DNA from 3 places in the Mesorhizobium sp. M0217 genome. Region 3 is predicted to be linked to each of the others. Evidence: riboswitches for the same ligand, from Rfam matches in the RefSeq annotation. Region 3 holds a riboswitch; each other region holds the start of a gene.
The links. Region 3 has a riboswitch for cobalamin ahead of NKJ18_RS06880 (DUF1636 family protein). Riboswitches for the same ligand answer to the same signal wherever they lie in the genome.
Positions count from the first base shown of each region.

Region 1: linked by a shared signal. The riboswitch ahead of NKJ18_RS12450 (aromatic ring-hydroxylating oxygenase subunit alpha) and the one ahead of NKJ18_RS06880 (DUF1636 family protein) in region 3 are both predicted to bind cobalamin.
Region 2: linked by a shared signal. The riboswitch ahead of metE (5-methyltetrahydropteroyltriglutamate--homocysteine S-methyltransferase) and the one ahead of NKJ18_RS06880 (DUF1636 family protein) in region 3 are both predicted to bind cobalamin.

Region 1 is NZ_JAMYSN010000006.1:9,357-19,301, reverse strand. It holds gene NKJ18_RS12475 (glycosyltransferase family 2 protein) at 1-122, opposite strand, end outside; gene NKJ18_RS12470 (glycosyltransferase family 2 protein) at 156-899, opposite strand; gene NKJ18_RS12465 (serine kinase) at 896-1,945, opposite strand; gene NKJ18_RS12460 (PqqD family protein) at 2,099-2,521, opposite strand; gene NKJ18_RS12455 (FAD-binding oxidoreductase) at 2,681-3,781, opposite strand; gene NKJ18_RS12450 (aromatic ring-hydroxylating oxygenase subunit alpha) at 3,819-5,066, opposite strand; cobalamin riboswitch at 5,184-5,385, opposite strand; gene NKJ18_RS12445 (DUF680 domain-containing protein) at 5,885-6,091, shown strand; gene NKJ18_RS12440 (DUF680 domain-containing protein) at 6,158-6,361, shown strand; gene NKJ18_RS12435 (DUF680 domain-containing protein) at 6,432-6,665, shown strand; gene NKJ18_RS12430 (ABC transporter ATP-binding protein) at 6,738-7,850, opposite strand; gene bglA (beta-galactosidase BglA) at 7,916-9,580, opposite strand; gene NKJ18_RS12420 (carbohydrate ABC transporter permease) at 9,586-9,945, opposite strand, start outside.
Region 2 is NZ_JAMYSN010000025.1:9,513-19,457, reverse strand. It holds gene metK (methionine adenosyltransferase) at 1-1,085, shown strand, start outside; gene NKJ18_RS27040 (adenosine kinase) at 1,191-2,183, shown strand; gene NKJ18_RS27035 (hypothetical protein) at 2,184-2,477, shown strand; cobalamin riboswitch at 2,832-3,032, shown strand; gene metE (5-methyltetrahydropteroyltriglutamate--homocysteine S-methyltransferase) at 3,128-5,479, shown strand; gene NKJ18_RS27025 (cytochrome-c peroxidase) at 5,922-6,977, opposite strand; gene NKJ18_RS27020 (hypothetical protein) at 7,933-8,286, shown strand; gene NKJ18_RS27015 (glycosyltransferase family 10 domain-containing protein) at 8,424-9,392, opposite strand; partial or broken gene NKJ18_RS33050 (transposase) at 9,552-9,945, opposite strand, start outside.
Region 3 is NZ_JAMYSN010000002.1:480,574-490,518, forward strand. It holds gene NKJ18_RS06860 (NADH-quinone oxidoreductase subunit C) at 1-45, opposite strand, end outside; gene NKJ18_RS06865 (NuoB/complex I 20 kDa subunit family protein) at 50-631, opposite strand; gene NKJ18_RS06870 (NADH-quinone oxidoreductase subunit A) at 622-987, opposite strand; gene NKJ18_RS06875 (winged helix-turn-helix domain-containing protein) at 1,315-2,517, shown strand; cobalamin riboswitch at 2,547-2,751, shown strand; gene NKJ18_RS06880 (DUF1636 family protein) at 2,790-3,215, shown strand; gene cobW (cobalamin biosynthesis protein CobW) at 3,218-4,270, shown strand; gene cobN (cobaltochelatase subunit CobN) at 4,289-7,963, shown strand; gene cobG (precorrin-3B synthase) at 7,960-9,438, shown strand; gene NKJ18_RS06900 (precorrin-8X methylmutase) at 9,441-9,945, shown strand, end outside.

The DNA.
Region 1 (9,945 bases), on a different contig from region 3:
GAACCGTCATCGATAACGATGATGTCGAGATCGGCGGCATCGCGCTGCCTCAGCAGCGAGCGCAGCGCCGAGCCGACATGGCGTTCGCGGTTGTAGACCGGCATGATCACGCTCAGCTTCAAGCACGCATTCCAGGCTGTGATCTGTTCATTCTTTCACCACTCTGCCGGGCGCTTGATCTCGAAAAGCCCCTCGACCGGGCGCCGCGACGGATCGGCCTTGCGCCGCCGCAAGGATTTCTGAATCACACGCAGATATTCGCGCACCGCCACATCCCTTTGCTTGGTCAAATTGCCGGGGTGGCGCCGGTAGTATACCGCGACGGTGTCGGGAAAAATGTGCTTCGGGCTGGTTTCGAAAATGCGCAGAAGATAGTCGGCGTCTTCGCCCTGCCGGAACTCCTCGTCGAAAGCACCGGCACGGTCGATCAGTGCCCTGCGGAATATCCCGGCGCTAAGGCTGACGCCGCGCACGGTGGGACCTGCGCCGCCCGGTGCCGGTTGGAGGGTTTCGTCGTCCATGACATCGACGCGCGTCATCAGCGAGTAGGTCAGCTCGAGCGCAGGGTCGGCCGCGAACAGGGGTAGGTCAGCCTTGAATCGTCCAGCCGGCGAGACGTCGTCCGAATCCAGGAACGACACCAGTTCGGTTTGCGGCAGCAACTGCTTCAGCCCTGTGTTGCGGGCGTTGGCCACGCCGTGATTGGCCTGCTGGAACAGGCGGATGCACGACGCTTCCCGCATGATGGCGCGGAGTGCTTCAACGGAGCTGTCCGTCGAGCCGTCGTCGACAACGATGATATCGAGATCGGCATCGTCGCGTTGCCTGAGCAGGGACCGCAACGTCGAAACGACATAGATCTCCCGATTGTAGACCGGCACAATGATGCTCAACTTCATGCAGCGCCCCGAAGGACGAAATCCGCAATCGTGCCGGCGATCTCGCGCGGCTCGGTCCCCAGCGACAGCCGGTAGCATGGCAGATCGCGGGTAAGCTCGCTGAAAAAGCGAAAGCCCGCTTCCCGCTCGCCCGGCATCTGCACGATTCCTGACGGCGCCAAGGCGATCATGGCATCCTTGCGCGATATGGGCATGACCGAGCTTCTCGCACCTCCCCTGATATGGGGCACTATCAAAGCAATAATGTCCAGACTTGCAGGAGTTGGTCGAGGCGCGACCTCGTTGATGTGAAAGGCATGCTTGCCTTGCCAGTTCAGCGGTTGGTACGAATTTAGCCGACCCTCCAGCTTCAGCCGCTTGAAGCCCTCCGGATCCTGCTTGAGCGTGGCAAACAGCGGATAGGCCGTCACCCCCTCGGTCCGGTCGATCAGCACATAGTCGTCGCCGACGCTATCGAGCCCATTGAGCAGGCCGGCGACGACCGTTCCCGATTTGCCGGCTCCGCCGGAGCCCGCCAGCAACACGCCCTTGCCATCGATGCCCAGCGTGCCGGCATGGGTGAGCCGCATGCCGCGCGCCGCATATTCCCAATGCAGGAAGGCGCGCAGCGGCGCCCCTTGTTCCCATGGCGGAAAGGCGTCGGCCGACATCATCAGCTGCGCCCCGACATGGCGTTGCGGATCATGGAACTGCCAGAAGTCGAGATCATGATAGTAGCTGCCGCGCAATCCGGCCTCTTCCAGCCGGTTGGCAAAGGCATGATGGTTGTAATCGCCTCGGCCCCAGGTGGCCGGGGCGGGGACGCCATCGATGGCCGGGTGGGCGACGAAAATGCGGCAGCCGTCAGATGCAGACGGATTTTCCGGGGCCGGTATGAAGGCATGGCTCATGGCTTCCGCCAGCGTGCCATGGTCGAGGTGGACACTCAGGTCCAGTCCCGGCAACCGCACCCCGGCGGTAACGGGATAGAAGGCGGCGGCGCTTTCCGCGGCCGCCAGCACATGGCGGGCATAATCCGGCAGGGTTTGCAGCGTGATCAAAGGCATGTGTTCGTTGTTCCAGCGTCCAGAATTGCGCCGGGTCGCCTGATGCATGTCGCTCGGGGTGGCCCCGGTTTTGAGACGACGACATGCATAAAATCAAAGATCTAAACCGCGTCGCCTGAGTCCGTTCAAACGCGACGCGCTTTAGGGAAACGATTATGCCTGTTTCACCGCCGGCCAGCCGAGAGGTTCCTCGACCTCATGGATCGGGTCGACAATGATGAGATCGGCAAGGTCGTCGTGGACATCGACCTTGAGCGGCTCATTGCTGGCAGCAAGCGCAGACGACAGCTCGCCCGAAAGCGGTTGCGCCGGTGTTTCGGCTGGTGCAAGCAACCCGAAATCGAGCAGTCGGGCAACGAAGCTTTCGAGGTCGGCCAGGCTTATTTTTGCGGCGGCCGCGGCAGCTCCGACCAGCGCTTCAGTGGCGACGCCGGACGACAAAGCCTGCCAGACCCGGCTGCCGGAATCGGAAAAGCCGAAATACTTGCCGTTCGAAAGATCGAGAACGACGGCTTCGCCATCGAATGATTCGAAAACGATGTCCTTGCTTGCGACCGCGTAGACCCGCTGTTGCATCGCTCTGTCCCCCGTTCCATGCGCCCATGAAGGGATGCGCCAGTTTCACGGCCTGCCAGCCCTTCCTAAGTGCGTCTAAATCACTCGGCCTATGCTTGGCAAGACAAAGACCCGCGAACACCGCCTGCGTCGGCGACCGTTGCGGCGAAGTCGACCGGCTCAAGCCTCGATTTCGAGCGCCGACAACGGTTTCGAGCAGCAGGCAAGGATGAAACCGTCATCGATCTCGTGGTCGAGGATGCCGCCATTGTGGCTCATCTCGACTTCGCCGGAGACCTTCTTCACCTTGCAGGTGCCGCACAGGCCGAACTCGCAGGCGGCGGGAATCCGCACGCCCGAGCTGCGCGCGGTCTGCAGCACGGTCTGGCCGGCGACGCAGCCGGCATCGACCTCCGAAAGCGAGAAGCGGATCGGCGTCACGGCTTCGACAGGTGCAGCGATGCCGTCCTCGACCGGGGAGGCAAACGGCGCCGGAATTTCCTCCATCACAGGCGCGGCAAAGCTCTCCTGATGGTATTTCGTCATGTCGAAGCCGGCGGCATCCAGCATGCCGCGCACGGCGCGCATGAACGGATCGGGGCCGCAGCAGAAGATTTCGCGCTCGCGGAAATCCGGAGCCAGCAAGGGCAGCCGGATCGCATCGATGCGCCCCATATGGCCGTACCAGCCTTCGCGGCTGGAACGTTCCTCGATCATGAAGCCGAGCGACAGGCCGGGCATATGGCCGCCGAGCAGTTCGAGTTCCTTGCGGAAGATGATCTCTTCGGCACGCCGCGCGCAGTTGACGAAACCGACATCGGTCCATGGCGCGCAGTCGTTCAGCCAGCGCAGCATCGACATCATCGGCGTCACGCCGGAGCCGGCGGAAATGAACAGGTATTTGGCCGCCGGGTGGCTGTGCAACGAGAAGTCGCCGGCCGGTCCGTAGGCCTTGACATGCGAACCGGGCACCAGATGGTCGAACATCCAGCGCGTGCCGATGCTGCCGGCCTGCGCCTTGACCGTCACCGCGATCGAAAACGGCCGCGATGGCGACGACGACAGCGTGTAGGTGCGCATCAGCGGCCCGTCCGGTGTCGGCAGTTCCAGCGTCAGGAACTGGCCCGGCTTGTAGCGGAACCAGGTCTGGTTGTCGGAGCGGAAGGTGAAGGTCTTGACGTCGGGCGCCTCGTCGCTGACGCCGATCACTTCCAGCACCTGCAGCCTATCGTTCCACGGCGCCATCTGGTCAAGATGGCGATAGAGCCCAAGATCCGTCATCGCATTCATCCTCTGGTCCCTCTTCGCCTGCTCCAGCTCACGCGACGCTGCGTAGCGCCGGCCGGCCGCCTTCGGCAAGGCGCGGGCCGATGAAGGCCGCGTACCATTCGACGAACTGGATCACGCCGCCCTCGTGCAGCTCCGAATAGGGGCCGGGCTCATAGGCCGGAGACAGGATGCCAAAGGCGTTTTCCTCGACGATGCGGCGGTCCTGGTCGTTGGTCTCGGTCCAGACATGGGTGAGCTCCTCAAGGTTGTAGTCGACCCCCTCGACCGCATCCTTGTGCACCAGCCACTTGGTCGTCACCGCGGTTTCGGTGGCGCTGATCGGCAGCACCCGGAAGGTGACCGCATGGTCGATCAGTATGTGGTTCCAGGTCGTCGGATAGTGGTAGTGCATCAAGGTGCCGATGCGGTCGGCGGCAACAGTGTCGGACAGGTTCTTCGTCACCGCGCGCTTTCCGGACATCGTGTAGCTGACGGCATCGCGCAGCAGCGGCGCGCGGGTGGCGCGGTATTGCCCGGCCGGATCGATGCGGAACTTGCTCGGCAGGCCCGCCGCCTCGCATTTCGCCCAGTGCGCCAGCATCTCCGGATCGCTGTCGGCGCCCTGCACGCCGGTCACCGTCGGCGCTTCGGGGAATGTCTTGCACAGCTCTGGATGATTGCCGGCGCAGTGATAGCATTCGCGGTTGTTTTCCCAGACCAGCTTCCAGTTGCCCTTCTCGATGATGGTGCTCTCGAAGGCGACCTTGGCTTCATTCAGCCGGTGCGGCTTGAGGTAGGGCTCTATCATGGCGCGCATCGGCGCAAAGTCGGCAGGTTCTTTCGCCAGGCAGATGAAGATGTAGCCGCCGACGCTCTCGCAGGCGACGGGCTTCAGGCCGAACTGGCTCTTGTCGAAACCGTCGGCCATCTGGCGGGCAAACAGCAGCCGGCCGTCAAGCTCGTAGGTCCACTGGTGATAGGGGCAGACAAGCTTTGCCGCCATGCCCTTCTCAGTGTTGCAGACACGGCTGCCGCGATGGCGGCAGGAATTGTGAAAGGCGTTGATGTTGCCCTTCTGGTCGCGGACCAGCACCACCGGATAATCGCCGATCTGCACGGTGATATAGCTGCCGGGCTTCGGCAGTTCGCAATCATGGCCGATGAACAGCCAGTCGCGATACCAGATAAGCTCCATGTCGAGCTTGAAATAGTCCGGGTCGGTGTAGAAGGGCTGTTCCAGCGAAAAGCCTTGCTTGCGGCCGTTCAGGAGCCTCAGCATGTCGTTGCGCGTATCCATAGTTCTGTCCTCGTGGTTTAAGGACTGAACTTGGTGGTGATGGAGGAAGGATCGGACGCAGGCCGGCGCGGCGCCGGACATGCACTATCCACCTCTTGACCGCCCACCGCGATCAGTCGAGTCTATGCATCTCGGGCTGGTTTCCGGGCTCTGGAGTTGTCCTTGCGGACCATCGCGACACCTTCCCAGGCTCTTGCCCAGTGGTCTCCCGTTGCGACTTCAACTCCACCACCGTTGCGGGGGCAGCGCCGGATTCTGACCGGCTTCCCAATTCTCCGCTGCGTCGTCACGAAGCGGCACCTGAGATGCGATCATCTAATCACGGCAGCGATCGCGACGTCGGCATGAAAGCGACATCATATCCATGCGGCGCGACACGCGCGGCATACGCCCCCCGCCGCCGGTCAAAGAGCTGAGACGTTTCTTGCGACGCCATCATCGCCGTTTCGAATCGCTGCGGATCCAGTTCGATCGGGGGCAAAAAGGGCTCAACGGTATCGAAAAGTTACTATTAGCAATCTCTAATCGAACCGAACGGTTCGTTTCTGTTGACAATGCGTGCAGGACGGTGTGAACGACGGCCCGGAAACCGACATCGGAGCGAACCACTCGGTTCGGCATAAGCGACTGAAAACAATGCGATAAATTACCATAGAGGAACTTCCTGGCACAATTTCAAGGTGCAGGACCGTGGTCCACACGGAACAACTTCGTGATTGGAAACCAGCCTATGGCTTTCCCACATCGGGGCTGTCCGAACGACGCGAATTCCTCCCAAGACACGCCGCTAGACGGACAGACAAACTGGAGTACTAAAAATGAAAAAGATCATCCTCACTGCCGCAGCCGTTTTGGCGATCACCGGCAGCGCCTTCGCCGGTAGCGACAATTACGGTTCCAATGGTGCGAACCAGCCAGCCGTCTCGGTCGACAGCTCGTATACGGCTTCCATTCAGAAGCCGGCGCACGCTGACAAGCAGCCTGTCGTTCAGGGCGCCGACCGCGACCTCTACGGCAATCGCTGATCCCGACCAAAGAAGGGCGGCTAACCCGTCGCTCTCGGGATCCCAAAAAATTCAGGAGTATTTGAAATGAAAAAGATCATCCTTGCTGCCGCCGCCGTTTTGGCCATCTCCGGCAGCGCTTTCGCCGGCAGCGACAACTACGGTTCGAACGGCGCCAACCAGCCTGCGATTACGTCGACCGATAGTGGCCATACGGCTTCGGTTGAGAAGTCGGCTCCAGCCGAGCAGGCGCCTGCCCACGGTGCCGACCGTAACCTTTTCGGCCGCTAAAGCCGGTTTCCAGCACGTGGCGGGCTTATCCGCTGCAGCTGGCGGCATCAGAAAAATTCAGGAGACTAAAATGAAGAAGATCGTTCTCGCCGCCGCAGCCGTTCTGGCTGTTTCGAGCGCTGCCTTTGCCGGCAGCGACAATTATGGCTCCAATGGCGCCAACCAGCCGGCCGCTGCCGTCGACACCACCCGCACTTCGTCGACCGGCACCAACTCGGCGGTCTACAAGCTGCTGAACTCGTCGGACGACCAACAGAAGTTCGTTCCTCAGAGCAGCGACAGGGATCGGTTCGGCAACAACTAACAGCCGAAGCTTAAAAAAGAGCGGCGGGCCTAGCCCGCCGCTCTTTTTTCATGCCTGTACGACGCAGCTATCTCAAGCCGCCTTCACTTCCACCGGCTTGAGCGAGAAGGAGTGCCCATCGGCGTCGAAGATGTGCAGGTCCCCGGCATCCGCGGTCAGCCGCAGCTTTGCCCCGCGCTTGACCTCGACATTGCCGGGCAGCTTGGTCACCAATGGCAGGTCGGCGCGGCCGATATCGATATAGACCAGCTGCACCTCGCCGAGCTGCTCCACATAGTCCACCACGCCCTCGAAAAGATATTCCGTGCCGGTGGCGACCGACAGATCCTCCGGCCGCACGCCGAAGCTGACCGCCGCACCCTTGGCTGACGCCGGCGTTGCAATCGGCACCGTGGCCTTGCGGCCGCCGACATGGCTGACGATTGTCGGGTTGCCCGTCCTGTCGATCGTCGCCGGCAGGATGTTCATGGCCGGCGAGCCGATGAACTGGGCGACGAACAGATTGCCGGGCTTCTTGTAGAGGTCCATCGGCGTGCCGACCTGCTCGATATGGCCGTCCTTCAGCACCACGATGCGGTCGGCCAGCGTCATCGCTTCGACCTGATCGTGGGTGACGTAGATCATGGTCGTGGCAGGCATCGATTCCTTGAGCTTGGCGATCTCGATGCGGGTGGCGACGCGCAGTGCGGCGTCGAGGTTCGACAGCGGCTCATCGAACAGGAACACTTTCGGGTTGCGCACGATGGCGCGGCCAATGGCGACACGCTGGCGCTGGCCGCCCGACATCGCCTTGGGCAGACGGTCGAGATATTTGGTCAGTTGCAGGATTTCGGCGGCCTGCCGCACCCTTTTGTCGATCTCGGCCTTGCTTTCCTTGCCGATCTTCATCGAGAAGGCCATGTTGTCGTAGACGGTCATGTGCGGATAGAGCGCATAGGACTGGAACACCATGGCAATGCCGCGCTTGGAAGGCGGCACGTCGTTCACCACCTCGCCGGCGATCTTCAGCTCGCCGGAGGTGATCTCCTCAAGCCCGGCGATGGACCGCAGCAAGGTCGACTTGCCGCAACCCGACGGGCCGACGAAGACGATGAACTCGCCCGACTTTATGTCGAGGTCGATGCCGTGGAGAATGTGCAGATTGCCGTATGATTTCTTCACCTGTCTCAGCGTGACATCGGCCATAATTTCCTCCCGTGATTTCCCTAGAGAACCTGGATTTCCTCAAAAAATCCAGTTTCGTCAAAAACTCAGTCGATGCGCCCGAACCAGGCGCCGTAGCCGCCGAGGCGGATGGAACCTGTGCCGGATTGTCCCGAAAAACCGTGCCCGGCCAATGGCAGCAGCGCCTGACCACCGAGATCGACCTCGGCCGGCTTGCTGGCCAGATTGAAGACGCAGACGATCTGCTCATTGCCCTCACGGCGGGTGAAGGCGACGGTGTCGCCCTCGCTTTCGATGAACTCGATGTCGCCTTTGGCGAGGGCCGGATGCTGGCGGCGGTAACCGAGAAAGCGCCGGTAGTGCTCGAGCAGCGAGGCCGCGTCGCCCTGCTGAACATTGACCGCTTGCGACAAGTGCTTGCCCGGCACCGGCAGCCATGGCTTGGCCGTCGAAAAGCCGGCATTGCTGGCGGTTGCATCCCACACCATCGGCGTGCGGCAGCCGTCGCGGCCCTTGAATTCGGGCCAGAAGCGAATGCCGTAGGGGTCCTGCAGATCCTCGAACTGCAACTCGGCTTCGCCCAGCCCAAGCTCCTCTCCCTGATAGAGGCAGACCGAACCGCGCAGCGACATCAGCAGCGCCGAGATAACCTTCAGATAGGCGGCCGGGTCGGCTTCGTCGGCGGCCCAGCGCGAGGCCGGACGCATCACGTCGTGGTTGGAAAAGGCCCAGCACGACCAGCCGTCGCTGGCGACCTTGCCGAAGGCTTCCAGCACCTGGCGCACCTTGGCGGCGCTGATCTTTTCCGGCGCCAGGAAATCGAAGGAATAGCACATGTGGACGCGTTTGCCGCCGGCGGTGTAGGCGGCGACCACTTCCAGCCCACGCTGCGAATCGCCGACTTCGCCGACCGCGGCGGCCGCCGGATATTCGTCGAGCAGCGCCCGGAACCGTTCGAGGAAGGCAAGGTTTTCCGGCCGGCTCTTGTCGTAGATATGGTCCTGGTAGTTGTAGGGATTGACCGCAGGTGCTGTCTGGTCGTTGCGCTCTTCGGGCGGCAGCGGCGGATTGTTCTCCAGCCCCTGGCTGTGGAAGTAGAAATTGATGGTGTCGAGGCGGAAGCCGTCGACGCCGCGCTCCAGCCAGAAGCGGGTGACGTCGAGCAGCGCGTCCTGGACTTCCAGATTGTGGAAGTTGAGGTCCGGCTGCTCGGACAGGAAATTATGCAGATAATATTGCTGGCGGCTGGTGTCCCACTGCCAGGCCGAGCCGCCGAAGATCGACAGCCAGTTGTTGGGCGGCGTGCCGTCCGGCCTGGCGTCGGCCCAGACATACCAGTCGGCCTTGGGATTGCTACGGCTGGCGCGGCTCTCCTTGAACCATGGATGGTTGTCGGCGGTGTGCGACAGCACCTCGTCGATCATCACCTTGAGGCCGAGGTGATGGGCTTCCGCAACCAGCGCGTCGAAATCGGCGAGCGTCCCGAACATCGGGTCGACGTCGCAATAGTCCGAGACGTCGTAGCCGAAATCCTTCATCGGCGACTTGAAGAAGGGCGAAATCCAGATGGCGTCGACGCCGAGCGAGGCGATGTAGGGCAGCCTGCGGATGATGCCCTTGAGGTCGCCGATGCCGTCGCCATTGGAGTCCTGATAGGAGCGCGGATAGATCTGGTAGATCACCGCGCCCCGCCACCAGTCGCGATCGACGGCGAGATCGGGCTTCGAGGTCGCCTTCAAAGCGGCTTGCATAAGTCTCAACCTCCTTTGACCGAGCCGGCCAGCAGCCCGCGGACGAAATAGCGCTGCAGCGAGAAGAACACGATCAGCGGCACGATAATGGTGACGAAGGCCGATGTCGTCAGGATTTCCCAGTCGCCGCCGCGCGAGCCGAGCAGCGCGTTGAGCTTCGCGGTCAGCACGATCTGGTCCCCTTCGGTACCGAGGAAAACCATTGCCACCAACAAATCGTTCCACACCCACAGGAACTGGAAGATTGCAAAGGACGCCAGCACCGGGAAGGACAGCGGCAGCACGATCTTGACGAAGATTTCGAAATCGCTGGCGCCATCTATGCGCGCCGATTCCATGATCTCGCGCGGCAGGCCGGCAATATA
Region 2 (9,945 bases), on a different contig from region 3:
CCATCCTCCGCACAGATCCCAAGGCGCGCGTCGCCTGTGAAGCGTTGGTAAAATCAGGGATAGTCGTTCTGGCTGGCGAGATTACCAGCGATGCGCAGGTGGATTATAGCCAAGTTGCGCGCGATACGATTCTCGACATTGGGTACGACGACGAGGCCGTCGGCTTTGACGGCCGGCGTTGCTCCGTCGTTCATGCCCTCACCGAGCAGTCGCCCGACATCAGCCAAGGCGTTGACGAGGGCAGAGGGCAAGACCTCCAGCAGGGAGCGGGAGATCAGGGCCTCATGTTCGGCTACGCATGCCGCGAAACCGATACCCTGATGCCTTTGCCAATCCAGCTCGCTCATCGCTTGACGAAACGGCAGGCGTATGTCCGGAAGGCACAACAGCTTGGCTGGTTGCGTCCTGACATGAAATCCCAGGTCTCAGTGCGCTATGAGGGGTTGCGCCCGGTCGCCCTGGATACGATCGTCGTGTCGACGCAACATGACGAGCAGGTCTCGCAAGAGACTGTCCGCGAGGGCGTCATTGAGGAAATCATAAAGCCTGTCCTGCCGACCCACCTTGAGACGGAAGGCATCAGGATTCTGGTCAACCCGACGGGGCGGTTCGTAGTCGGCGGGCCGCGCGGCGACTGCGGTCTCACTGGACGCAAGATCATCGTCGATTCCTATGGCGGGATGGGTCGTCATGGCGGCGGCGCCTTCTCGGGCAAGGACCCGTCCAAGGTTGACCGCTCAGCTGCCTATGCGGCCCGCTATGTCGCAAAGAACATCGTCGCTAGCGGACTTGCGGACGTGTGCGAGGTGCAGCTTGCTTACGCAATCGGCGTGGCCAGTCCGGTTTCCGTCATGGTCAACACGTTCGGGACAGCCAGGGTTGAGGAAAGCAGGATCGAGCGCCTCATTCTTGAGTTGTTCGATCTGAGACCGAAAGGCATTATCAAGATGCTTGATCTCTTACGACCTATATACCGCAATACAGCGACCTATGGCCATTTTGGCCGTGAAGAGCCTGATTTCACCTGGGAGAAGACAGACAGGGCGGACGAATTGCGTCGCGAGGCAGGACTCGCCGCCCCGTGAGAGCCGCCGGCGAACGGATTGGCGAGCGGAAAGCCCATTCCCACCGGGCAGACCCGGCCCGGCCGGCGTGGCGAGAAGCCGGCAGGTTCCGAGGCGGAGACATTGATGCCGGATTTTGACGTGCTTTGCATCGGCAATGCCATTGTCGACATCATCGCCCAGTGCGACGACGCTTTTCTCGAGACCAACGGCATCATCAAGGGTGCGATGAACCTCATCGACACCAAGCGCGCCGAGCTGCTCTACAGCCGCATGGGGCCGGCGATCGAGGCCTCGGGCGGCAGCGCCGGCAACACGGCGGCGGGCGTCGCCAGCTTCGGCGGCCGCGCCGCATTCTTCGGCAAGGTATCGAACGACCCGCTCGGCGAGATCTACGCCCATGACATCCATGCCCAGGGCGTTGCCTTCGACACCAGGCCGCTTGAGGGACAGCCGCCGACGGCGCGCTCGATGATATTCGTCACCCCCGATGGCGAGCGTTCGATGAACACCTATCTCGGCGCCTGCGTCGAACTCGGCCCGGAAGACGTCGAGGCCGACAAGGCATCCGGCGCCAAGGTTACCTATTTCGAGGGCTATCTGTGGGATCCGCCGCGCGCCAAGGAGGCGATCCGGCAGACGGCGAAGCTCGCACACGAGGCCGGGCGCGAAGTGTCGATGACTTTGTCGGATTCGTTCTGCGTCGACCGCTACCGGGACGAGTTCCTCGAGCTGATGCGCTCGGGCACTGTCGACATCGTCTTTGCTAACAGCCACGAGATCAAGTCGCTCTACCAGACCTCGTCCTTCGACGAAGCGGTGGCGCAGATCCGCAAGGACTGCAAGATCGCCGCCGTCACACGCTCGGAAAAAGGCTCGGTTATCCTGCGCGGCGACGAGACCGTCACCATCCAGGCGACGACGATCCGCGAGTTGGTCGACACCACCGGCGCCGGCGATCTCTACGCCGCCGCTTTCCTGCATGGCTACACGCAGGGCCGCGACCTCAAGACCTGCGGCGATCTTGGCTCGCTGGCGGCCGGCCTGGTGATCCAGCAGATCGGCCCAAGGCCAAGGCAGAATTTGCGCCGCGAGGCGGAACGGGCTGGGTTGCTGTAGGTGGGCGAGCAACTAACCAGCTGCCCTGCTGAGACGATCAGCGCAGTGGCCGAACTGTGTCAAACCTCGCTCATATCGACAGCCATTCGCTCCGGAGAACTGACCGATGCTGATGCCGTAAAGCTCGCTGGAGAGGTGCAAGGCGGGCTTGCCTTGACGGCGTTCACCGATATCCAGATCGCCGCCGGCATTTTCCAGAAGCTCAGCTTGTGGAAGGCCAATAAGGTTCCTGAGGTAACGGAGAACTCGCGGCGACCGTCGGAGCACTTGAACTTGCGATCACGTCCCGCGTAGCAGCGAAGGATGCCGAATGCGGGCAGACTGGTTCCCATTGGTCTGCGACCAGCGGAACTGGCAGCTGGGCTTCATCCTCGTCAATCTCATTACAGGACGGGACGGGCCCACTTCGGCTTGTTGTTCTGCCAGCATGGCACGGACGAGTGGATGCCAATAATCTATGAGAACAGGTCGTTCACCCAAGCTGCGTCGCAGCCCGACAGGAATCCGCTAGTTGGACAACGGTGGCAGGGGTGCAGCTCCGGCAATGGGCGGACTGAATATTTCACAATGCAGACAAAGACGTAAAGGACGTACCACATAACGACATAAACATTTCGTTATGCGGTATTGACGAGGTGCGGGCTGCTGTGATTGTCTGCGCGTCGTGGTTCTCCGCACGGCGCTGCCGCAGCGGAGCTAAGAGGGAAGCCGGTGCGATGCCGGCGCTGCCCCCGCAACTGTTAGCGGCGAGCCAAACCCACTCATGTCACTGAGGCGAATAGCCTTGGGAAGAGGGGTAGAGGCTATGACCCCGCGAGCCAGGAGACCTGCCACGACGAATTACGTCCACGGGCGGGGTGTCTCGGTGGCCGCTGCAACCCGGCGTTCGTGCCGGCCTGCTAGCGCCTTCCTTGTCATCGACGCCCCAACCATCGGGGTATGACATGACTGACTCTCAGCAAATTCCTGTAGCAACGCTCGGCGTGCCGCGCTTCGGTCGTCGGCGAGAATTGAAATTCGCGCTTGAAAGCTACTGGTCCGGAAAATCGTCCGCTGGCGACCTTCTCACGACGTCGAAGGCGCTCCGTGCCGCTAGCTGGGAAGAGCAGCGCGATCGCGGCGTGTCGAAAATACCGTCAAACGACTTCTCGCTTTACGACCATGTGCTCGACACCGCAGCCATGGTCGGCGCCATTCCCTCCCGTTACGGCTGGAATAGCGGCGAGGTCCCACTTGACATCTACTTCGCAATGGCGCGCGGCAACCAGGGTCAGACGGAGGATTGTGCATACGCTGGTCACCAGGAGGCGGCTCATGGGCCCGGTGTAACCGCGATGGAAATGACCAAGTGGTTTGACACAAACTACCACTACATTGTGCCGGAACTGGATGATGATCAGACGTTCGCCCTCTCGTCGACGAGACCCGTCGATTACTTCCTCGAGGCCAAAGCTCTCGGCATTCACACACGCCCAGTCATCCTTGGCCCCATCACCTTCCTCAAGCTGGCGAAATCACCTGCCGAAGGGTTCGATCCTATCGCGCTCCTACCGCGGCTGCTGCCCGTTTACGAGCAACTCCTGCAGAGGCTGAAGCTGTCGGGAGCCGACTGGGTGCAGATCGATGAGCCGGCGCTTGTCCTCGATCTGAACTCCAACGAACGAGCTGCGTTCGAGTTCGCCTATGGCCAGCTGTCGAAAGCCGCGCCCGAGCTGAAGATCATGCTGGCTACGTATTTCGGGCATCTGGGAGACAATCTCGAAACCACGGTTTCTCTGCCCCTGGCCGGGCTGCATATTGATCTCGTGCGCGCTCCCGAGCAGCTGGAAACGGTGGGTCGGCTCGCTCCGAAGGATCTGGTGCTCTCGCTTGGCTTGATCGACGGCCGCAACGTCTGGCGTGCGAACCTGCCCGCCATTCTCGACCGCATCAAACCGATCGTCGCCGGCTGGCCCTTGGACCGCGTCGAGATCGCGCCTTCTTGCTCGATGCTGCATGTGCCGATCGACCTGCGCATGGAGACGGAACTCGACGCCGACATCAGCTCGTGGCTCGCCTTCGCGGCCCAGAAGACCGACGAATTGGTGTTGCTGGCCCGGGCCTTGTCCCAAGGCAGAGATGCGGTGGCTGGCGCTTTGAAAGCGTCTGCCGAGGCTGCCGCCACGCGCGTGACATCCACGAGGATCCATGACCCGCTTGTTCAGGGGCGGATCGCTAGCATTGACGACAGCGCGAAGCGACGAGAGAGCGCTTTTGCCGAGCGCTCCAGAGTCCAAGCCGGCTCACTCGGGCTGCCGCCGTTCCCGACGACGACCATCGGGTCCTTCCCGCAGACGCCGCAGGTACGCAAGGCGCGGGCCGCTCATGCGAAGGGCCAGCTGAGCTATGTCGACTACGAGATGTTCCTGAGGAAGGAGATCGAGGCTGCAATTCGCTGGCAGGAAGAGATCGGGCTGGACGTGCTGGTGCACGGTGAGTTCGAGCGAAACGACATGGTACAGCATTTCGGCGAGCAGCTGTCTGGCTTCGCCTTCACCCAGCATGCCTGGGTACAAAGCTATGGGTCGCGGTACGTGCGTCCCCCCATCATTTTCGGCGACGTATCGAGGCGCAATCCGATGACAGTGCGCTGGTGGCAATTCGCCCAGTCGCTTACGGAAAAGCCCGTGAAGGGAATGCTGACAGGCCCAGTCACCATTCTCAACTGGTCTTTTGTTCGCGACGACGTACCCCGCTCCGAAGCCTGCCGCCAGATCGCGCTCGCCATCCGCGACGAAGTGACGGATCTCGAAAGGTCCGGCGCAAGGATGGTCCAGATCGATGAGGCCGCGTTTCGCGAAGGATTGCCACTGCGCCAATCTGACTGGAAAGTCTATCTCGACTGGGCTGTCGAATGCTTCCGGATCGCTTCAACGGGTGTAAAGGACGCGACTCAAATTCATACCCACATGTGCTATTCGGAGTTCAACGAGATCATTCACGCGATCGCTGGAATGGATGCGGATGTCATTTCGATTGAGACGTCGCGCTCGAAGATGGAACTGTTGGAGGCCTTCACGAACTCCAAGTATCCGAACGAAATCGGTCCCGGCGTCTATGATATTCACTCACCACGCGTCCCGAAAGTCGGCGAGATTTCGGACTTAGTCATGCTTGCCCGCGAGCGACTGTCCGACGGCCAACTGTGGATAAACCCGGACTGTGGCCTCAAAACACGCAAATGGGAGGAGGTCCGCCCTGCCCTCATTAACATGGTCGCGGCAGCACGCGCGCTCCGGCAGAAAGTGCAGGCGTGAGGCTTCTCTTCCTCACCGTGTGGGGAGTTGCCGGCTGGCGGATGTCGGCCGGGAATATGCCAAACCGATCACACTCTTGGAAATAAGCCACACGGCGAAAATGTGCAATTTTCCTTCGGCACGTGTCCTCATCCCGCAGAAATATAAATGTGACACTACGCTATAGTATTGGTCCTTGGGAACATACAGGCCCCGCGCCTCGAACAAATCGTACACACGTCGTTTCTCAAAGTAGACTGCTTGGCATGTTCGCTCAGGCGGCGACAATATATGGTGCAGCGCGTCTGTCCGCTTCCCCAGCTGATTCGCGCAGACGACGGGCGAGGTGGCAGGTTTCGGGTATTGCTAGCGTCCCGCCAATTCGGAAATGGACCTCGCGATTCGTCCGTCCAAGTAAAAGTCGCATCATTGTCGATTGCCACGTCCGCAGCCAGCTGGCCCTTTATTTTCCTGAGATCTGCGTTACAGGCCGGGGCGTTGTCGCCGTTTCGGAGGGTAAGATGGGATAGGCGACCTCGGGTGCCTCTCCGGTCAGCGAGTTGAGGAAGGCAACAAGCAGGTCAACTTCTTCGTCCGCCAGTACTACGCCAAGCTGGGTGGTCCCCATGATAGCGACGGCCTGTTTCAGATCCCAAACCTTGCCCGAATGAAAGTATGGCGCGGTGAGTGCAACGTTGCGCAGCGGCGCCACGCGGAAAACATAGTAGTCATCGGCTGCATTGGTGACCGCAAATCGGCCCTTGTCTTTTTCCGGCAGGACCACGGCGCTGGGCTGTTCCACGAGGCCGAATGGGAAATAGGCTTGCCCACCAACGTTGATGCCGGCATGGCAGGACGAGCAGCCTTTGTCCATGAAAAGCGCCAGGCCCTGTTTCTGTTCGGAAGTCATGGCAAGCTCATCACCATTCAGGAAGCTGTCGAACGGGGCCGGTGTGACCAGTGTCGCCTCGAAGGCTTCGATTGCCTTGGCGAAGTTGTCGAAGGTGACCCGATCGGCTTCAGCCGGAAAAGCTGCATCGAACCACTGGACATATTGCGGCATGGACTTGAGCGTGGCGATGACTTGGTCCGGTGTATTGGCCATTTCGATGCCGGCTTGGACCGGTCCCTTCGCCTGAGCCTTCAGGTCTGCGGCACGACCATCCCAGAACTGAGCGATGTTGAAGACAGCGTTCAGTACAGTCGGCGCGTTGCGCTGTCCCTTCTGCCAACCATGGCCGATCGAGGTTTCGTGATTGTCGTCGCCGCCGGTGGCCAGGTTGTGGCACGAGTTGCACGACAAGACGCCTGACGCCGAGACGCGTGGATCGAAAAACAGTGCCTTGCCGAGAGCAATCTTTTCCGGGGTGATCGGGTTGTTGGCGACTGTCGGCGTGGTGGATGGCAAAGCCCTGAAGGTGGCCAATGCCGTATCTCTGAGGTCGGTGGGGATCGAATCCGCAGCAAAGGCGGTGGGTGCCAGCAAGGTGACAGCCATCGTTCTGAATAGGATTTTCATAAATTGTCTTCCTGCGTCGTGCACGCAGCCACTATGCGATCTGCGGCTCATGAACGCCCTGAGCTAGATCAGCTGAGGGAGAGGACCGGGGTCTGACACCTGTTTTCGCGGCTGAGCTGGGAGCCTTTGGAAGTGATCGCTCTTCTCCATTGGACTTCAGGGAGGAGGAGTACCCCTGCTCGGCAACCGTTTGTATGCATCAAAGCACGCCCTGAGGGCGGCTTCGTAGAATCGGTCACTGCGATCTTCCAGCCATCGTTGAGAAAGTCGATAGCGTCCGCAAGACTGGCAATCTCTTGCACGATGTGCTCTGCACGCCTTGCGAAAAGTGAGCTTCTGAAACGTCAGGGTTCATTCGTTCCTCCTGACCTGCTGATTGCGTGAATCGGCCTTGTCGACACCCGCCGACTGCACATTGTGATGTCACCAGCGATGGCGATTTCAATACCTAAGCAGCGACGGTCTATGCGACAGTATGGATGTCCTGTCGGAATAGCCGGTTCGCCTTATCGACGTCACACCGGCATATAGCTCCGCTTCTACGAACATCCCATCACGCGAGGAAAGACATGGCCAACACGCGCAGTATCGCCAATCTAGCCCTTGTGTCGGCGCGGCGCTTGAGCAGGTCCACCGACTGTAAGTGCCTCACACCTTGATCCACAGATCCTAGGCGATGACCACGTTGTCGTCATAATTTGACGGGCGCGGGGCATTGGCCCATAAGCGAGCCACCGCAATCTGTGCGGTTGCCAATGCGAAATGAAGTGAATTGGAATGAATCTCCGGTTTGCGAAACACGCACGTCCGACGCAGCTTGCGTTGACAGAGGCGGTTTTACGCGCAATAGCACTTCCGCCGGCCTATTTTTGTGGAGTTCAATTGTGGTTCGGCCAAGGGCGCTGGGCGCCGGACGGGCCCCGTGTAAACCTCATTAAAGAGAGAGAGACCCTGCATGGAAGAATTCTTACCGCGCATCGCCACTGGTGCCGGCATCGGCCCGGCTGTCGCAGAGAAGGCCGTTGGGTTAATGCTGGGTTTCCTGCAAAGCCACGCGGCCGACGGTCCCGTTGCGCGCATGATCGAGGCCATTCCGGGAGCTTCGGAATTAGTAGCGAAGTATCATGGCAAAGACCCAGAGGGTGGCGGCCTTATGGGGCTCGGCCAGCAATTGATGAGTGAGGGTCTCAGCATGGCAAAGATCGCCGGCCTCGCCAACGAGACGATCGCCTGCGCCAAGGAACATGCCGGCGACGAACTCGTGGACGAGGTCCTCAATTCCGTTCCTGGCCTTCCCCAGTTCGTCTGATCAGCGGCAGCCGGGGGCGCATGACCTCGTGCGCCCGTGCCGGCCCGTCTGCGCAGCAGGCATTCTCCGCCGAGCGTTCCGTACCGATCTCGCCAGACCACCGACCGCCGGGCACGCCAAGCGAGCGTTGGAGTACTTCATTCGTCTGTTCCAAAATCGACCTCAGGCGAATCGATGTGTATAATTTCCGGCGGTAAGGGTTTATCCTGAACGCTTTCGATGAAGCCCGCGAGATAAGCAAACGTATTGTATTTCTCGAGGACCAACCGCTTCGCCTCTCTTATTGCGCCGCGACGTTCCTTCCAGAGGTCCGAGTCGATGATTTCCTGAATTTTTGGGATTACGTTCTTGTCCTCTGGGTCAATCAGAACCATAGAGTCCGAAGGGAAGAACCTCGTGATTGCCGGGCTGCCGTAATAAATCGGCATTGTTTCAGCAACGAAGCAGTCCATAAGCTTCTCTGTAAAATAGTAATCAGCACGAGTATTCTCGAACGCTATACTGTAACGGTAAGGTGCGAGTGCGTTCCATTTATCTCCAATCAGCCGAAAACCTCGGCCGAACAGGTCAAAATCGAGCTCCTTTGTCAGCCGTTCCAGAAACGCCAGCCGATATCGATGTCCTTTGAGCAGGGCGATGTCACTGGTAATCCATGAGAGCCGAAGCGGCTTATCCACGACTTCGCTGACCAGAAGTTGGTCATATGTCTTGTTTACAGACCAAGACCGAGTGATAGGTGGAGACAAAACGAATCGGCGCGCTGCATTCTGCCGAGCAGCCAGCTCTGCGTCACACGTCAGGACGATAGTATTTTTCCCCTGCCCTTCATGAAACGCGCGATGAGCTTTCGTCGGCGGTTCGCCGATTGCAAAAATTGTCCTGTTTGGGCTCGCCTCGATATCAACAGGGAGCCCAAAAAGAGAAGCAGAGTTAAAGACGATATGCCAATCGGGCACGAAGGATGTCGTGCGAACAAAAGCGACATTGTTCCAGATTCCACTGCCCTTTGGAGTGAGATGGTGGATTGCATCATCCAAAACGCCCCAAGAATCTAGACATGTAGCAACAATGGGCGCCGGGCGTTCCGTCAACAATTTGGCCGACAAAGCAGTTCCACTCCCTCACTCGTGAAGGTACTCAATGGCCATTCCGGATTGCGGTAACATTGGGCAGCATAAACCTTCTGGGACCCGCTGTCGAGGCAATTGTCGCTTTGCACTTGACCAGGTTCTTCCTCGCTTTGTGCGGTGATCAGGCCGGCTGAGTGGCAGCATGCGTGCCCTAGGGAGTTCGCAGCCCGCTCTGCCTACATCGTACGTTTAATCGTCTTCCAGGCGGTTGATCAGCCCTTTCGCCTGGCCGTTGCTCCGCGGTAATTCAATGGCATCGCGAACGGCGTCAACGTCACGGCGTAGGACCCGACCGAAACGCGGGATGGCGACGAACCCGGAGTTGACGCCACGTCGATCGAAGTGTCGAGCTTGCCCAATTCACAGGCCCCGCAAAATGCCGCGGAAGCGCATGGCAAGCCTGCGCATAGGGGCAAACTCATGTGATCCCTGCTTCAGGACGTCGACCTTTGTGGCCAGGTTGATCGTCAGCACATCCCGAGGCTTCGTGCAGAGGGCCGGGGCGACTACCGGCGAGATCACACGGCCG
Region 3 (9,945 bases):
CTTTTCGCCGAGATAGGTCGACAGTTCGCTCAGGGATGCGGCCATGGGTCTACCGTTCGATCGTGCCGGTGCGGCGGATCTTCTTCTGCAGGAGAAGAATGCCGTAGAGCAGCGCTTCGGCGCTCGGCGGGCAGCCGGGCACATAGATGTCGACCGGCACGATGCGGTCGCAGCCGCGCACCACCGAATAGGAATAGTGATAATAGCCGCCGCCATTGGCGCAGGAGCCCATCGAGATGACGTAGCGCGGCTCCGGCATCTGGTCGTAGACCTTGCGCAAAGCGGGGGCCATCTTGTTGGTCAGCGTTCCCGCCACGATCATTATGTCCGACTGGCGCGGCGACGCGCGAGGAGCCACGCCAAACCGCTCCGAATCATAGCGCGGCATCGAGGTGTGGATCATCTCGACGGCACAGCAGGCGAGACCGAAGGTCATGAACATCAGCGAGCCGCTGCGTGCCCAGGTGATCAGCGCCTCGGTCGAGGTGACCAGAAAACCCTTGTCGGCCAGTTCATTGTTGATCTCGAGGAAGAACGGATCGTCGGAACCGACCGGACGTCCGGTATTGGGGTCGATCAGGCCTTTGGGCTTCGGCGCGACGAGCGTTCCGGAACTGTCGTTCAATCCCATTCCAGCGCTCCTTTTTTCCACTCATAGGCAAAGCCGATGGTCAGCACCGCCAAAAACACCATCATCGACCAGAAACCGAGCATGCCGATCTTCGAGAACGACACCGCCCACGGAAACAGGAAGGCCACTTCCAGATCGAAGATGATGAACAGGATCGACACCAGGTAGAAGCGGATGTCGAATTTCATCCGGGCATCGTCGAACGAGTTGAACCCGCACTCGTAGGCGGAAAGCTTCTCCGGATCGGGATTGCGATAAGCCACCAGGAACGGCGCGATGATAAGCGACAGGCCTACAACTGCGGCCACGGCGATGAAGAGGACGATGGGCAGGTATGAACTGAGGAGTACGTTCATGCTCGGCTTTCCGTTGGCGGCCAATCCACTTTGATTACAGCAACCAACCCTAATGCGGAAGCGCGACAGTTTAACCGCTGAACCGTTTTAGGTGCCTTTGCTGCAACGCGGCGAGGGTTAGCGCACGGCTTTCAGCGAAGCAAGTCAAACCTTGTTCAAAAGACAGTGCTGGACGGCAGGCCGGGAAAAACTGGTCCGATCTCCTCCTGTTTGATTTCCTTCATCTTTCACTCCACTTTTGTCTCCTGACACATCTCCCGCCATTTGCCTGCTAGCATGACCGGAATCGCCGGCTAAAGTCGGGAAAATGGTTCGAGGCAAGACACTTTGACGAAGGACAAAATCTCACTCCCCGCGGCCAGGCGCATCGCGCTCGCCGCGCAAGGATTTCTCGATCCCCGCCCGGTCGGCACGCCCGATCGCCGCCACCTCGCCCGCGTGCTGTCGCGCACCGGCTTGCTGCAGATCGATTCCGTCAGCGCGGTGGTGCGCGCCCACTATATGCCGCTCTATTCGCGGCTTGGCCCCTACCCGCTGGCTTTGCTCGACAATGCGGCCATCACCCGCAAACGCACGGTGTTCGAATACTGGGCGCATGAGGCCTCGTTCCTGCCGGTCGAGACCTACCCGCTGATGCGCTGGCGCATGCAGCGGGCCGAGCAAGGCGACGAAATGTATCTCGGCCTCGCCAAATGGGGCCGCGAGCACGCCGCCTATATCGAAGAGATCTACCGCGCGGTCGCCGAGCGCGGCCCGATTGCCGCTTCGGCACTGGAAGGCCAGAAAGGTTCGGGCGGCTGGTGGGGCTGGAGCCACGCCAAGCACGCCTTCGAATGGCTCTTCTGGGCCGGACGCATCACCACGGCGCACCGCCGTGGCTTCGAACGCTTCTATGACCTGCCCGAGCGCGTGCTGCCGCAGGCGATCCTCGATCTGCCGGTGCCGACCGCCGAGGACGCGCACCGCGAATTGCTGCGCATTTCTGCCCGCGCCCACGGCATCGCGACGTCGGGTGACCTGCGCGATTATTTCCGCTTGTCGCCGGCCGACATGAAGGGCCGGTTGGAGGAACTGGTCGAGATGGGCGAGTTGCTGCCGGTAAACGTCGAAGGTTGGGACAAGCCGGCTTACCTCTATAGGGACGCCCGCCTGCCGCGAAAGATCGAGGCCCGCGCCTTGCTGGCCCCCTTCGATCCGGTGGTCTTCGAGCGCGCGCGCACCGAGCGTCTCTTCGATTTCCGCTACCGCATCGAGATCTACACCCCGGCCGACAAGCGGCAATATGGCTATTACGTGCTGCCTTTCTTGCTCGGCGACAAGATCGTCGCCCGCGTCGACCTCAAGGCCGACCGGCCTGCGAGTGTCTTACGCGTCCACGCCGCCTATGCCGAAGCAGGCGCACCGCCTGAGACCACCGCACAGCTTTTCGAGGAACTAAAGGAGATGCAGGGCTGGCTTGGCCTTGAGCGCATCGAAGTGACGCCGGCCGGCAATCTGGGGAAACCCCTGGCCGACATCGCCATGTCGTAGCCGTGCGTTGACACCGCCGCCCGCAAAAGCCTAAATCCGCTGCAGACGGTCCCCTGCCCGCAACGGCAAGGGCCAAGAGGGAATGCGGTGCGGGATTTCGGTCCCAAATCCGCGGCTGTCCCCGCAACTGTAAGCGACGAGCCAAGGCCGAAAGCCACTGGGTAACACCGGGAAGGCGGCTAACCAAGGCGACGACCCGCGAGCCAGGAGACCTGCCGTCTGAGACAAAGTATCCGATCGCCTGGCGGGTTTCCGGGCAAGGAGCACGGTTTTTGGACCAGAACAGCAGTTTTTCGGCTGGCACAGCGGACATTGCGTCCGGCGACAACGACGCCCTGACCGGCGTGACCGTCATCGTCTGCGCCTCCTGCCGCGATGAGACCGGTTCCGACGCCCATCCGCGCGCCGGCGAATTGCTGGCTGAGGACACACGCCGCGCCGCTGCCGGCGATATCCGGGTCCGCACCGCCGAATGTCTCGGCAATTGCAAGCGCCGCCTCAGCGCCGCGATCCTGCGCGATGGCTGCTGGAGCTATGTCTTCGGCGATCTGACCGCAACCAGCGGCGCCGACCTCGTTACCGGCGCAAAGCTCTTCGCGACTTCGGCCGACGGCCTCATCCCGTGGCGCGGCCGGCCCGATAGCCTCAAGCGCGGCCTCGTTGCCCGCATCCCACCCCTCGACATGCTGAAGGACTGACGATGAACGCTTCAAACCCGGCCGCCAACCTCTCCCGTGTTCCCTGCACTGTCGTTACAGGCTTCCTCGGCGCCGGCAAGACGACGCTGGTCCGCCATCTCCTGGAAAATGCCGGCGGCAAGCGCATCGCCATCATCGTCAACGAGTTCGGCGACATCGGCATCGACGGGGAAATCCTGAAAGGCTGCGGCATCGACACCTGCCCCGAGGAAAACATCGTCGAACTGGCCAATGGCTGCATCTGCTGTACAGTCGCCGACGATTTCGTGCCCGCCCTCGACAAGATCCTCGCGCTGACACCGAAGGTTGACCACATCCTGATCGAGACCTCGGGCCTGGCTCTGCCCAAGCCGCTGGTCCAGGCGTTCCAGTGGCCGAGCGTGAAGAGCCGGGTAACCGTCGACGGTGTCATCGCCGTGGTAGACGGCCCGGCGCTGGCCGAAGGCCGCGTCGCCAACGACATGGACGCTTTGCAGGCACAGCGCGCTCAGGACGAGACGCTCGACCATGACGATCCTGTCGAAGAAGTGTTCGAGGACCAGATCGCCTGCGCCGATTTGATCATCCTGTCGAAGAGCGATCTGATGGACGCCCCCGGTTCGGCCCGCGCCAACGCCATCATCAATGAACATTCCGCCCGCGCGGTAAAAATCGTGCCGACTGCGCATGGCAAGGTCGACCCGTCGGTGCTGCTTGGCCTCGGTCTCGCCGTCGAAGACGACATCGAGAACCGCAAGTCGCATCACGACGGCGCTTTCGATCATGAGCATGACGATTTCGACACCTTCATCGTCGACATCCCCTCGATCGCCAATCCCGACGACCTGGCCAAGCGCGTCGCCACCGCCGCCGAACAGGAAAACGTGTTGCGTGTAAAAGGCTTCGTCGATGTCGGCGGCAAGCCGATGCGGCTTTTGCTGCAGGCCGTCGGCCCACGCGTCAACCATTACTATGACCGCGCCTGGACGGCCGAGGACGATCGCCGCTCGCGTCTCGTCGTCATTGGCCTGAAGGGGCTGAACCGTCCGGCGATCGAGCGTATACTCGCCGGTTGATCTCAGGCACGAGCCGCGATGCATATACTCGCCACGACCTCCGCCTCGCTCGACGATCTCGCCGAGCCAGTTGATCTCCGGCAGACGCCGGCGGATATCGTGGCGCTGTCCTTCACCGACAGCGACCTCGCCGGCCTCGCGGCGGCCTGGAAGGCCGATGCCGTCCGCCTGCCGTCGATGCGGCTGGCGGCGCTGCGCGACCTGCGCCATCCCATGTCCGTGGACCTCTGGATCGACAGCGTCGCCCGCCACGCCAAGGTGATTTTGGTGCGCATCCTCGGCGGCTACGACTGGTGGCGCTATGGCTGCGACCAGCTTGCCGCGACTGCCGGTGCGAACGGCATCAAGCTGGCGCTGCTGCCGGGCGAGAGCCACGACGAGGATCTCAGGCTGATCGAAGCCTCGACGCTGCCGCGCGAGGATCTGGACGGCCTGCTTGGTTATTTCCGCGAGGGTGGCCCGGAGAATATGACGGCGCTGGTGCAAAGATTGGCGGGGCTGGCGGGACGGGATGCGGGGGCGGCTGACCCGGTCAGCGTGCCGAAAGCTGGCTACTACGAGCCTGGCCGCGGCGTCGTAGGCAAGTTGAATTTTGCCGATGTCGGCGTTCCTTCACACCCCCCTCTGTCCTGCCGGACATCTCCCCCGCAAGGGGGGAGATCAGCCGTTACCAAAGGCGGCTCCTCTCCTGCTCCTTTGGAGATCTCCGCAAGGTCTGCGATTGGCGAAAACATTTATGAGAGCACAATCTGCCCCCTTGCGGGGGAGATGTCCGGCAGGACAGAGGGGGGTGGGCCGGAACTCGGCGCAGACAACATCAACCTTCCCATCATCCCCATCCTATTCTACCGCTCGATGCTGCTGGCCGCCGATGTCGCGCCAATCGATGCCCTCTTTGATGCACTCCGCCAGCGCGGCATGAGACCGATCCCGATCTTCGTCTCCAGCCTCAAAGACCCGACCTCCCTGGCCTTCGTCGAAACCGCACTGGCCTCGCTCAACCCCGCCGCCATCATCACCGCAACCGCCTTCGCCTCCGGCGCCGAACCCGGCGTCCAAACCCTGTTCGACCGCGCCGGCGTGCCGGTCTTCCAGGTCATCGTCGCCACCACCCGCCGCAACGTCTGGGACAACAACCAGCGCGGCCTGGCGCCCGCCGACCTCGCCATGCATGTCGTGCTGCCCGAACTCGACGGCCGTATCCTTGCCGGCGCAATTTCCTTCAAGGGCGAGAGCGAGACCGACCCGGCGCTCGGCCACCGCGCTTTCGCCAACCGCCCGGAACCGGATCGCGTGGCGCAAGTGGCGGACAGGCTAGCGGCGTTCACACGGTTGCAGCAGACGCCCCGCGCGACGCGTAAGTTGGCGATCCTCATTCCGGACTATCCGAGCGCGCCCGGCCGCACTGGCTATGCAGTGGGCCTGGATGTGCCGTCCAGCGTGCTGGCCATGCTGCATGACCTGAAGGAGCAGGGCTATCGCGTTGACGGGATTCCAGAAACGCCGCGTGCGCTGCTGGACGCGTTGGAGCGGAGCGATGGTGGGCTGGGGCTGGATGAGTATCTGGACTTCTCAAAGGATTTGCCGGCTGAGGCACTGGCTGCAGTCGAGGCGGCATGGGGCGCTCCTTCACCCTCCCCCTTGTGGGGAGGGTCGGTTCGCGACATTCGCGAAGCGGATAGCGCGAAACGGGGTGGGGGTAGCGGTGCACCACCCCCACCCGGCGCTGCGGGCCACCCTCCCCACAAGGGGGAGGGTAAGAGCGGCTTCCCCTTCCGCGCCGCCACCTTCGGCAACATCACTGTCGCTCTCGCCCCCGACCGTGGCCGCTCGGCCGACCGCCGCGCCGATTACCACGACCCGACGCTCCCTCCCCGCCACAACCTCATCGCCTTCGGCCTGTGGCTGCGCAAATCGCTCCGCATCCATGCTCTCATCCATGTCGGCGCTCATGGCACGCTGGAATGGCTGCCCGGCAAGACGGTAGCGCTCTCACAAAACTGCTTCCCCGAGATCGTCACCGGCTCGCTGCCCGTCATCTATCCCTTCATCGTCTCCAATCCCGGCGAGGCGGCGCAAGCCAAGCGGCGCATAGCAGCCGTCACGCTTGGCCATCTGCCGCCACCACTGGCAGCTGCTGGCCTTGATGAAGAGCAGCACAAGCTCGAGCGCCTCGTCGACGAATACGCCCAGGCCGACGGCCTCGACCGCCGCCGGCGCGATCGTCTGGCCAAGCTGATCGTCGACACCGCGCAAAAGACCGGCCTCGCCTCCGAAGCCGGCGTCGCCAAAACCGACGCGCCCGACGAGGCGCTGCGCCGCATCGACGCCTGGCTCTGCGACCTCAAGGATTTCGCCATCAAGGACGGCCTGCACATCTATGGCCGCGCTCCCGACGACGAGCCCGACGCCATGCGCCGGCAAAGCGCCGAAGCCGAGAAGGCCGCGCTGCTGGCGGCGCTCGACGGCCGTCACATCAAGGCGGGTCCGGCGGGCGCACCGGCGCGTGGCCGCTCCGACGTGCTGCCCACCGGCCGCAACCTGTTCACCTCCGACCCGCGCACCATGCCGACGCCGACCGCCTACGATCTGGGAAAGGCGGCGGCAGAAGAAGTCGTGCGCGGCTATATGCAGTCGCATGGCGACTGGCCGCGCTCGCTGGTCATCGACCTCTGGGGCTCGGCCTCGCTGCGCACCGGCGGCGAGGAGATCGCGCAAGGCCTGGCGCTGATGGGCTGCCGGCCGCAATGGGATTCGGCCACCGGCCGCATCACCGGCATCGAAGTGCTGCCGCCGGCCACGCTCGGTCGCCCGCGCATCGATGTCACCTGGCGGATTTCGGGTCTGTTCCGCGACATGTTCCCGACCCAGATCGCGCTGATCGACGCCGCCGCCAACGCCGTTGCCGCGTCCGACGAGGACGATTCGGAAAACCCGCTCGCCGCCAGAACCCGTGCCGATGGCAAGATCGGCCCGCGCATCTTCGGCACCTCGCCCGGCACCTACGGCGCCGGCGTCGAGGACCTGCTGTCCAGCGGCGACTGGGTCGGGCGCGAAGAAATCGGCCGCGCCTATCTCGATGCGACATCACATGCTTATGGCGGCGCAGAGGGCGAAGGCATCGCCTCCCCCGGCGCTTTCGAGACCCGCGTCGCCGAGGCCGATCTGCTGGTCCACACCGGCGACGATCCCGGCCGCGACATTCTCGAGGGCTCCGCCGACGTCGCCTTCATCGGCGGCTTTTCGGCCGCCCTTGCGGCATTGGGCCGAAATGCCGACGTCATCGTGCTCGACACCACCGACCCGCAAAAGCCGAAGCCGCGCTCGGTCGGCGAGGCTGTGTCGCGGGTTGTGCGGGCGCGAGCCGTCAATGCGCGCTTTATAGCCGGCCAGATGCGGCATGGTCCGCGCGGCGCTTCCGAGTTTGCCGAAACCGTCGACCGCCTCATCGGCTTTGCCGAAACCACGCACGCCATTTCGGGCGCGTTGATCGAGGCCGTGCATGACGCCTATGTCGGCGATCCCGATGTCCGCGCCTTCATCCTGCGTGAAAATCCGGCCGCTGCCAAAGTCATCGCCGAGCGCTTCCTGTCGGCGCGCCGGCGCGGTCTCTGGCATCCCTTGCGCAACGCGATCGACGACGATCTCGCGGCGTTGATCGCCGAGGCCGAGGCGCTCGGGGTCGCGGCATGAACGCCTTCTCGCGCCGCGGCGCCTGTCCGGCTCTCTCGGCGCCGATGCAGACCGGCGATGGCCTGCTGGTGCGGCTCAACCCGGTTGCTGGAGGGCTTTCCCCCAAGTCGCTGATCGGACTCTGCGAATCCGCCTTGAAGCGCGGCAACGGCATCATGGAAGTGACCGCACGGGGCAGCCTGCAGATACGCGGCCTGACGGCGGAAAGTGCCGTGCTGTTGGCGGCGGAGGTCGATGCACTGGGGATTGCAGTGCGTACCGGCGTGCCGGTCGAGACCGGGCCGCTGGCCGGCATCGATCCGCGGGAGATTGCCGATCCGCGAGCTTTGGCTGAGCGGATCAGGGCTGCGGTCGAGGAAGCTGGGCTGACGCCAAGGCTCGGACCGAAGGTGTCGGTGGTTGTCGATGGTGGTGGGCAGCTGACGATGGAGGGGGTGACGGCCGATGTCAGGCTGAAGGCGGTGCGGGACGGCGGCAACGTTATGTGGGCTTTGTCTGTTGCCGGCGATGGCCAAAGCGCGAGGCCGCTTGCGACGGCCGATGAGGATGCAGCGCGCGATATTGCGGTTGCTGCCCTCAGGATGACCGCGGAGAAAGGCCGGGAGGCACATGCGAGGGATTTGTCGGAGAGGCAGCTAGCGTCTCTCGCAGGTTGGCATTCCTTCGCGCCCCCCTCTGTCCTGCCGGACATCTCCCCCACAAGGGGGGAGATCAGCAGCTTCGCTGTCAGCTCTTCGCCTTCGACGTTGAAAACTGGCGAAACCGGCGGCGACAGCACAATCTCCCCCCAAGTGGGGGAGATGTCCGGCAGGACAGAGGGGGGCGCCGTAGAGCGCTCTCGCTCGCCGATTGGCCTCTTCGACTTGAACACCGGCCACGCCCTCGGCATCGGCCTGCCCTTCGGCAGCATGCCAGCGCAAAACCTTATCGACCTTGCCAGCCGAGCGTCGAACCTCGGCACCGCCGAAATCCGCCTCGCCCCCGGCCGCGCCTTGCTGTTCCTCGGCCAACCGTCGTCCGCAAACCACCCCCTGCGAGCCACCGCCGCCGCCCTTGGCTTCGTTACCACCGCCGCCGACCCGCGCACCCGCATCGCCGCCTGCCCCGGCACTCCTGCCTGCGCATCCGGCCGCATCACCACGCGCGATATTGCCGAGACAATCGCCGCCGAAAACGCTGATATCCTCGACTTCACACTGCACATTTCCGGCTGCGCCAAGGGCTGCGCTTACTCCGGCTCTGCCGCGCTAACAATCGTCGGCGGCGAAAACGGAGCCGGACTTGTCGTGAACGCGACGGCAAAGGCCCTTCCTGCGGGGTACAGGCCGGGCTATGACGCCGCACGCGGCGTCAGTCGCGTCGCGGCGATGGTCCGCAGCGCACGATTTCAGGGCGAAACCGCCGCCGCCTGCCTGACAAGGCTCGGACCGGCGGCAATCGCCAAGGCTTACCGACAAACTGAACAACGGAAATGAGCATGGCCGCCTACGACTACATCCATGACGGCAACGCGATCTATGAACGTTCCTTCGCCATCATCCGCGCCGAGGCCGACCTGTCCCGGTTCTCCGAGGCGGAAGCCGACGTCGCCATCCGCATGATCCATGCCTGCGGCCAGGTCGAAGCATCAAGTCATTTTGTCTTCTCCAGCGATTTCGTCGCCGCTGCCCGCAGCGCTTTGGCGGCCGGCGCACCGATCTTCTGCGACGCCGAAATGGTCTCGCATGGCGTCACCCGCGCCCGGTTGCCGGCCGGCAACGAGGTGATCTGTACCTTGCGCGACCCGCGCACGCACGACATCGCCAAGCAGATCGGCAACACCCGCTCGGCTGCGGCAATCGATCTGTGGGGCGAGCATATGGCCGGTTCGGTGGTCGCCATCGGCAATGCGCCGACGGCCCTGTTCTATCTCCTGGAAAAGTTGCGCGACGGCGCGCCGAAGCCGGCCGCCATCATCGGCATGCCGGTCGGCTTCGTCGGTG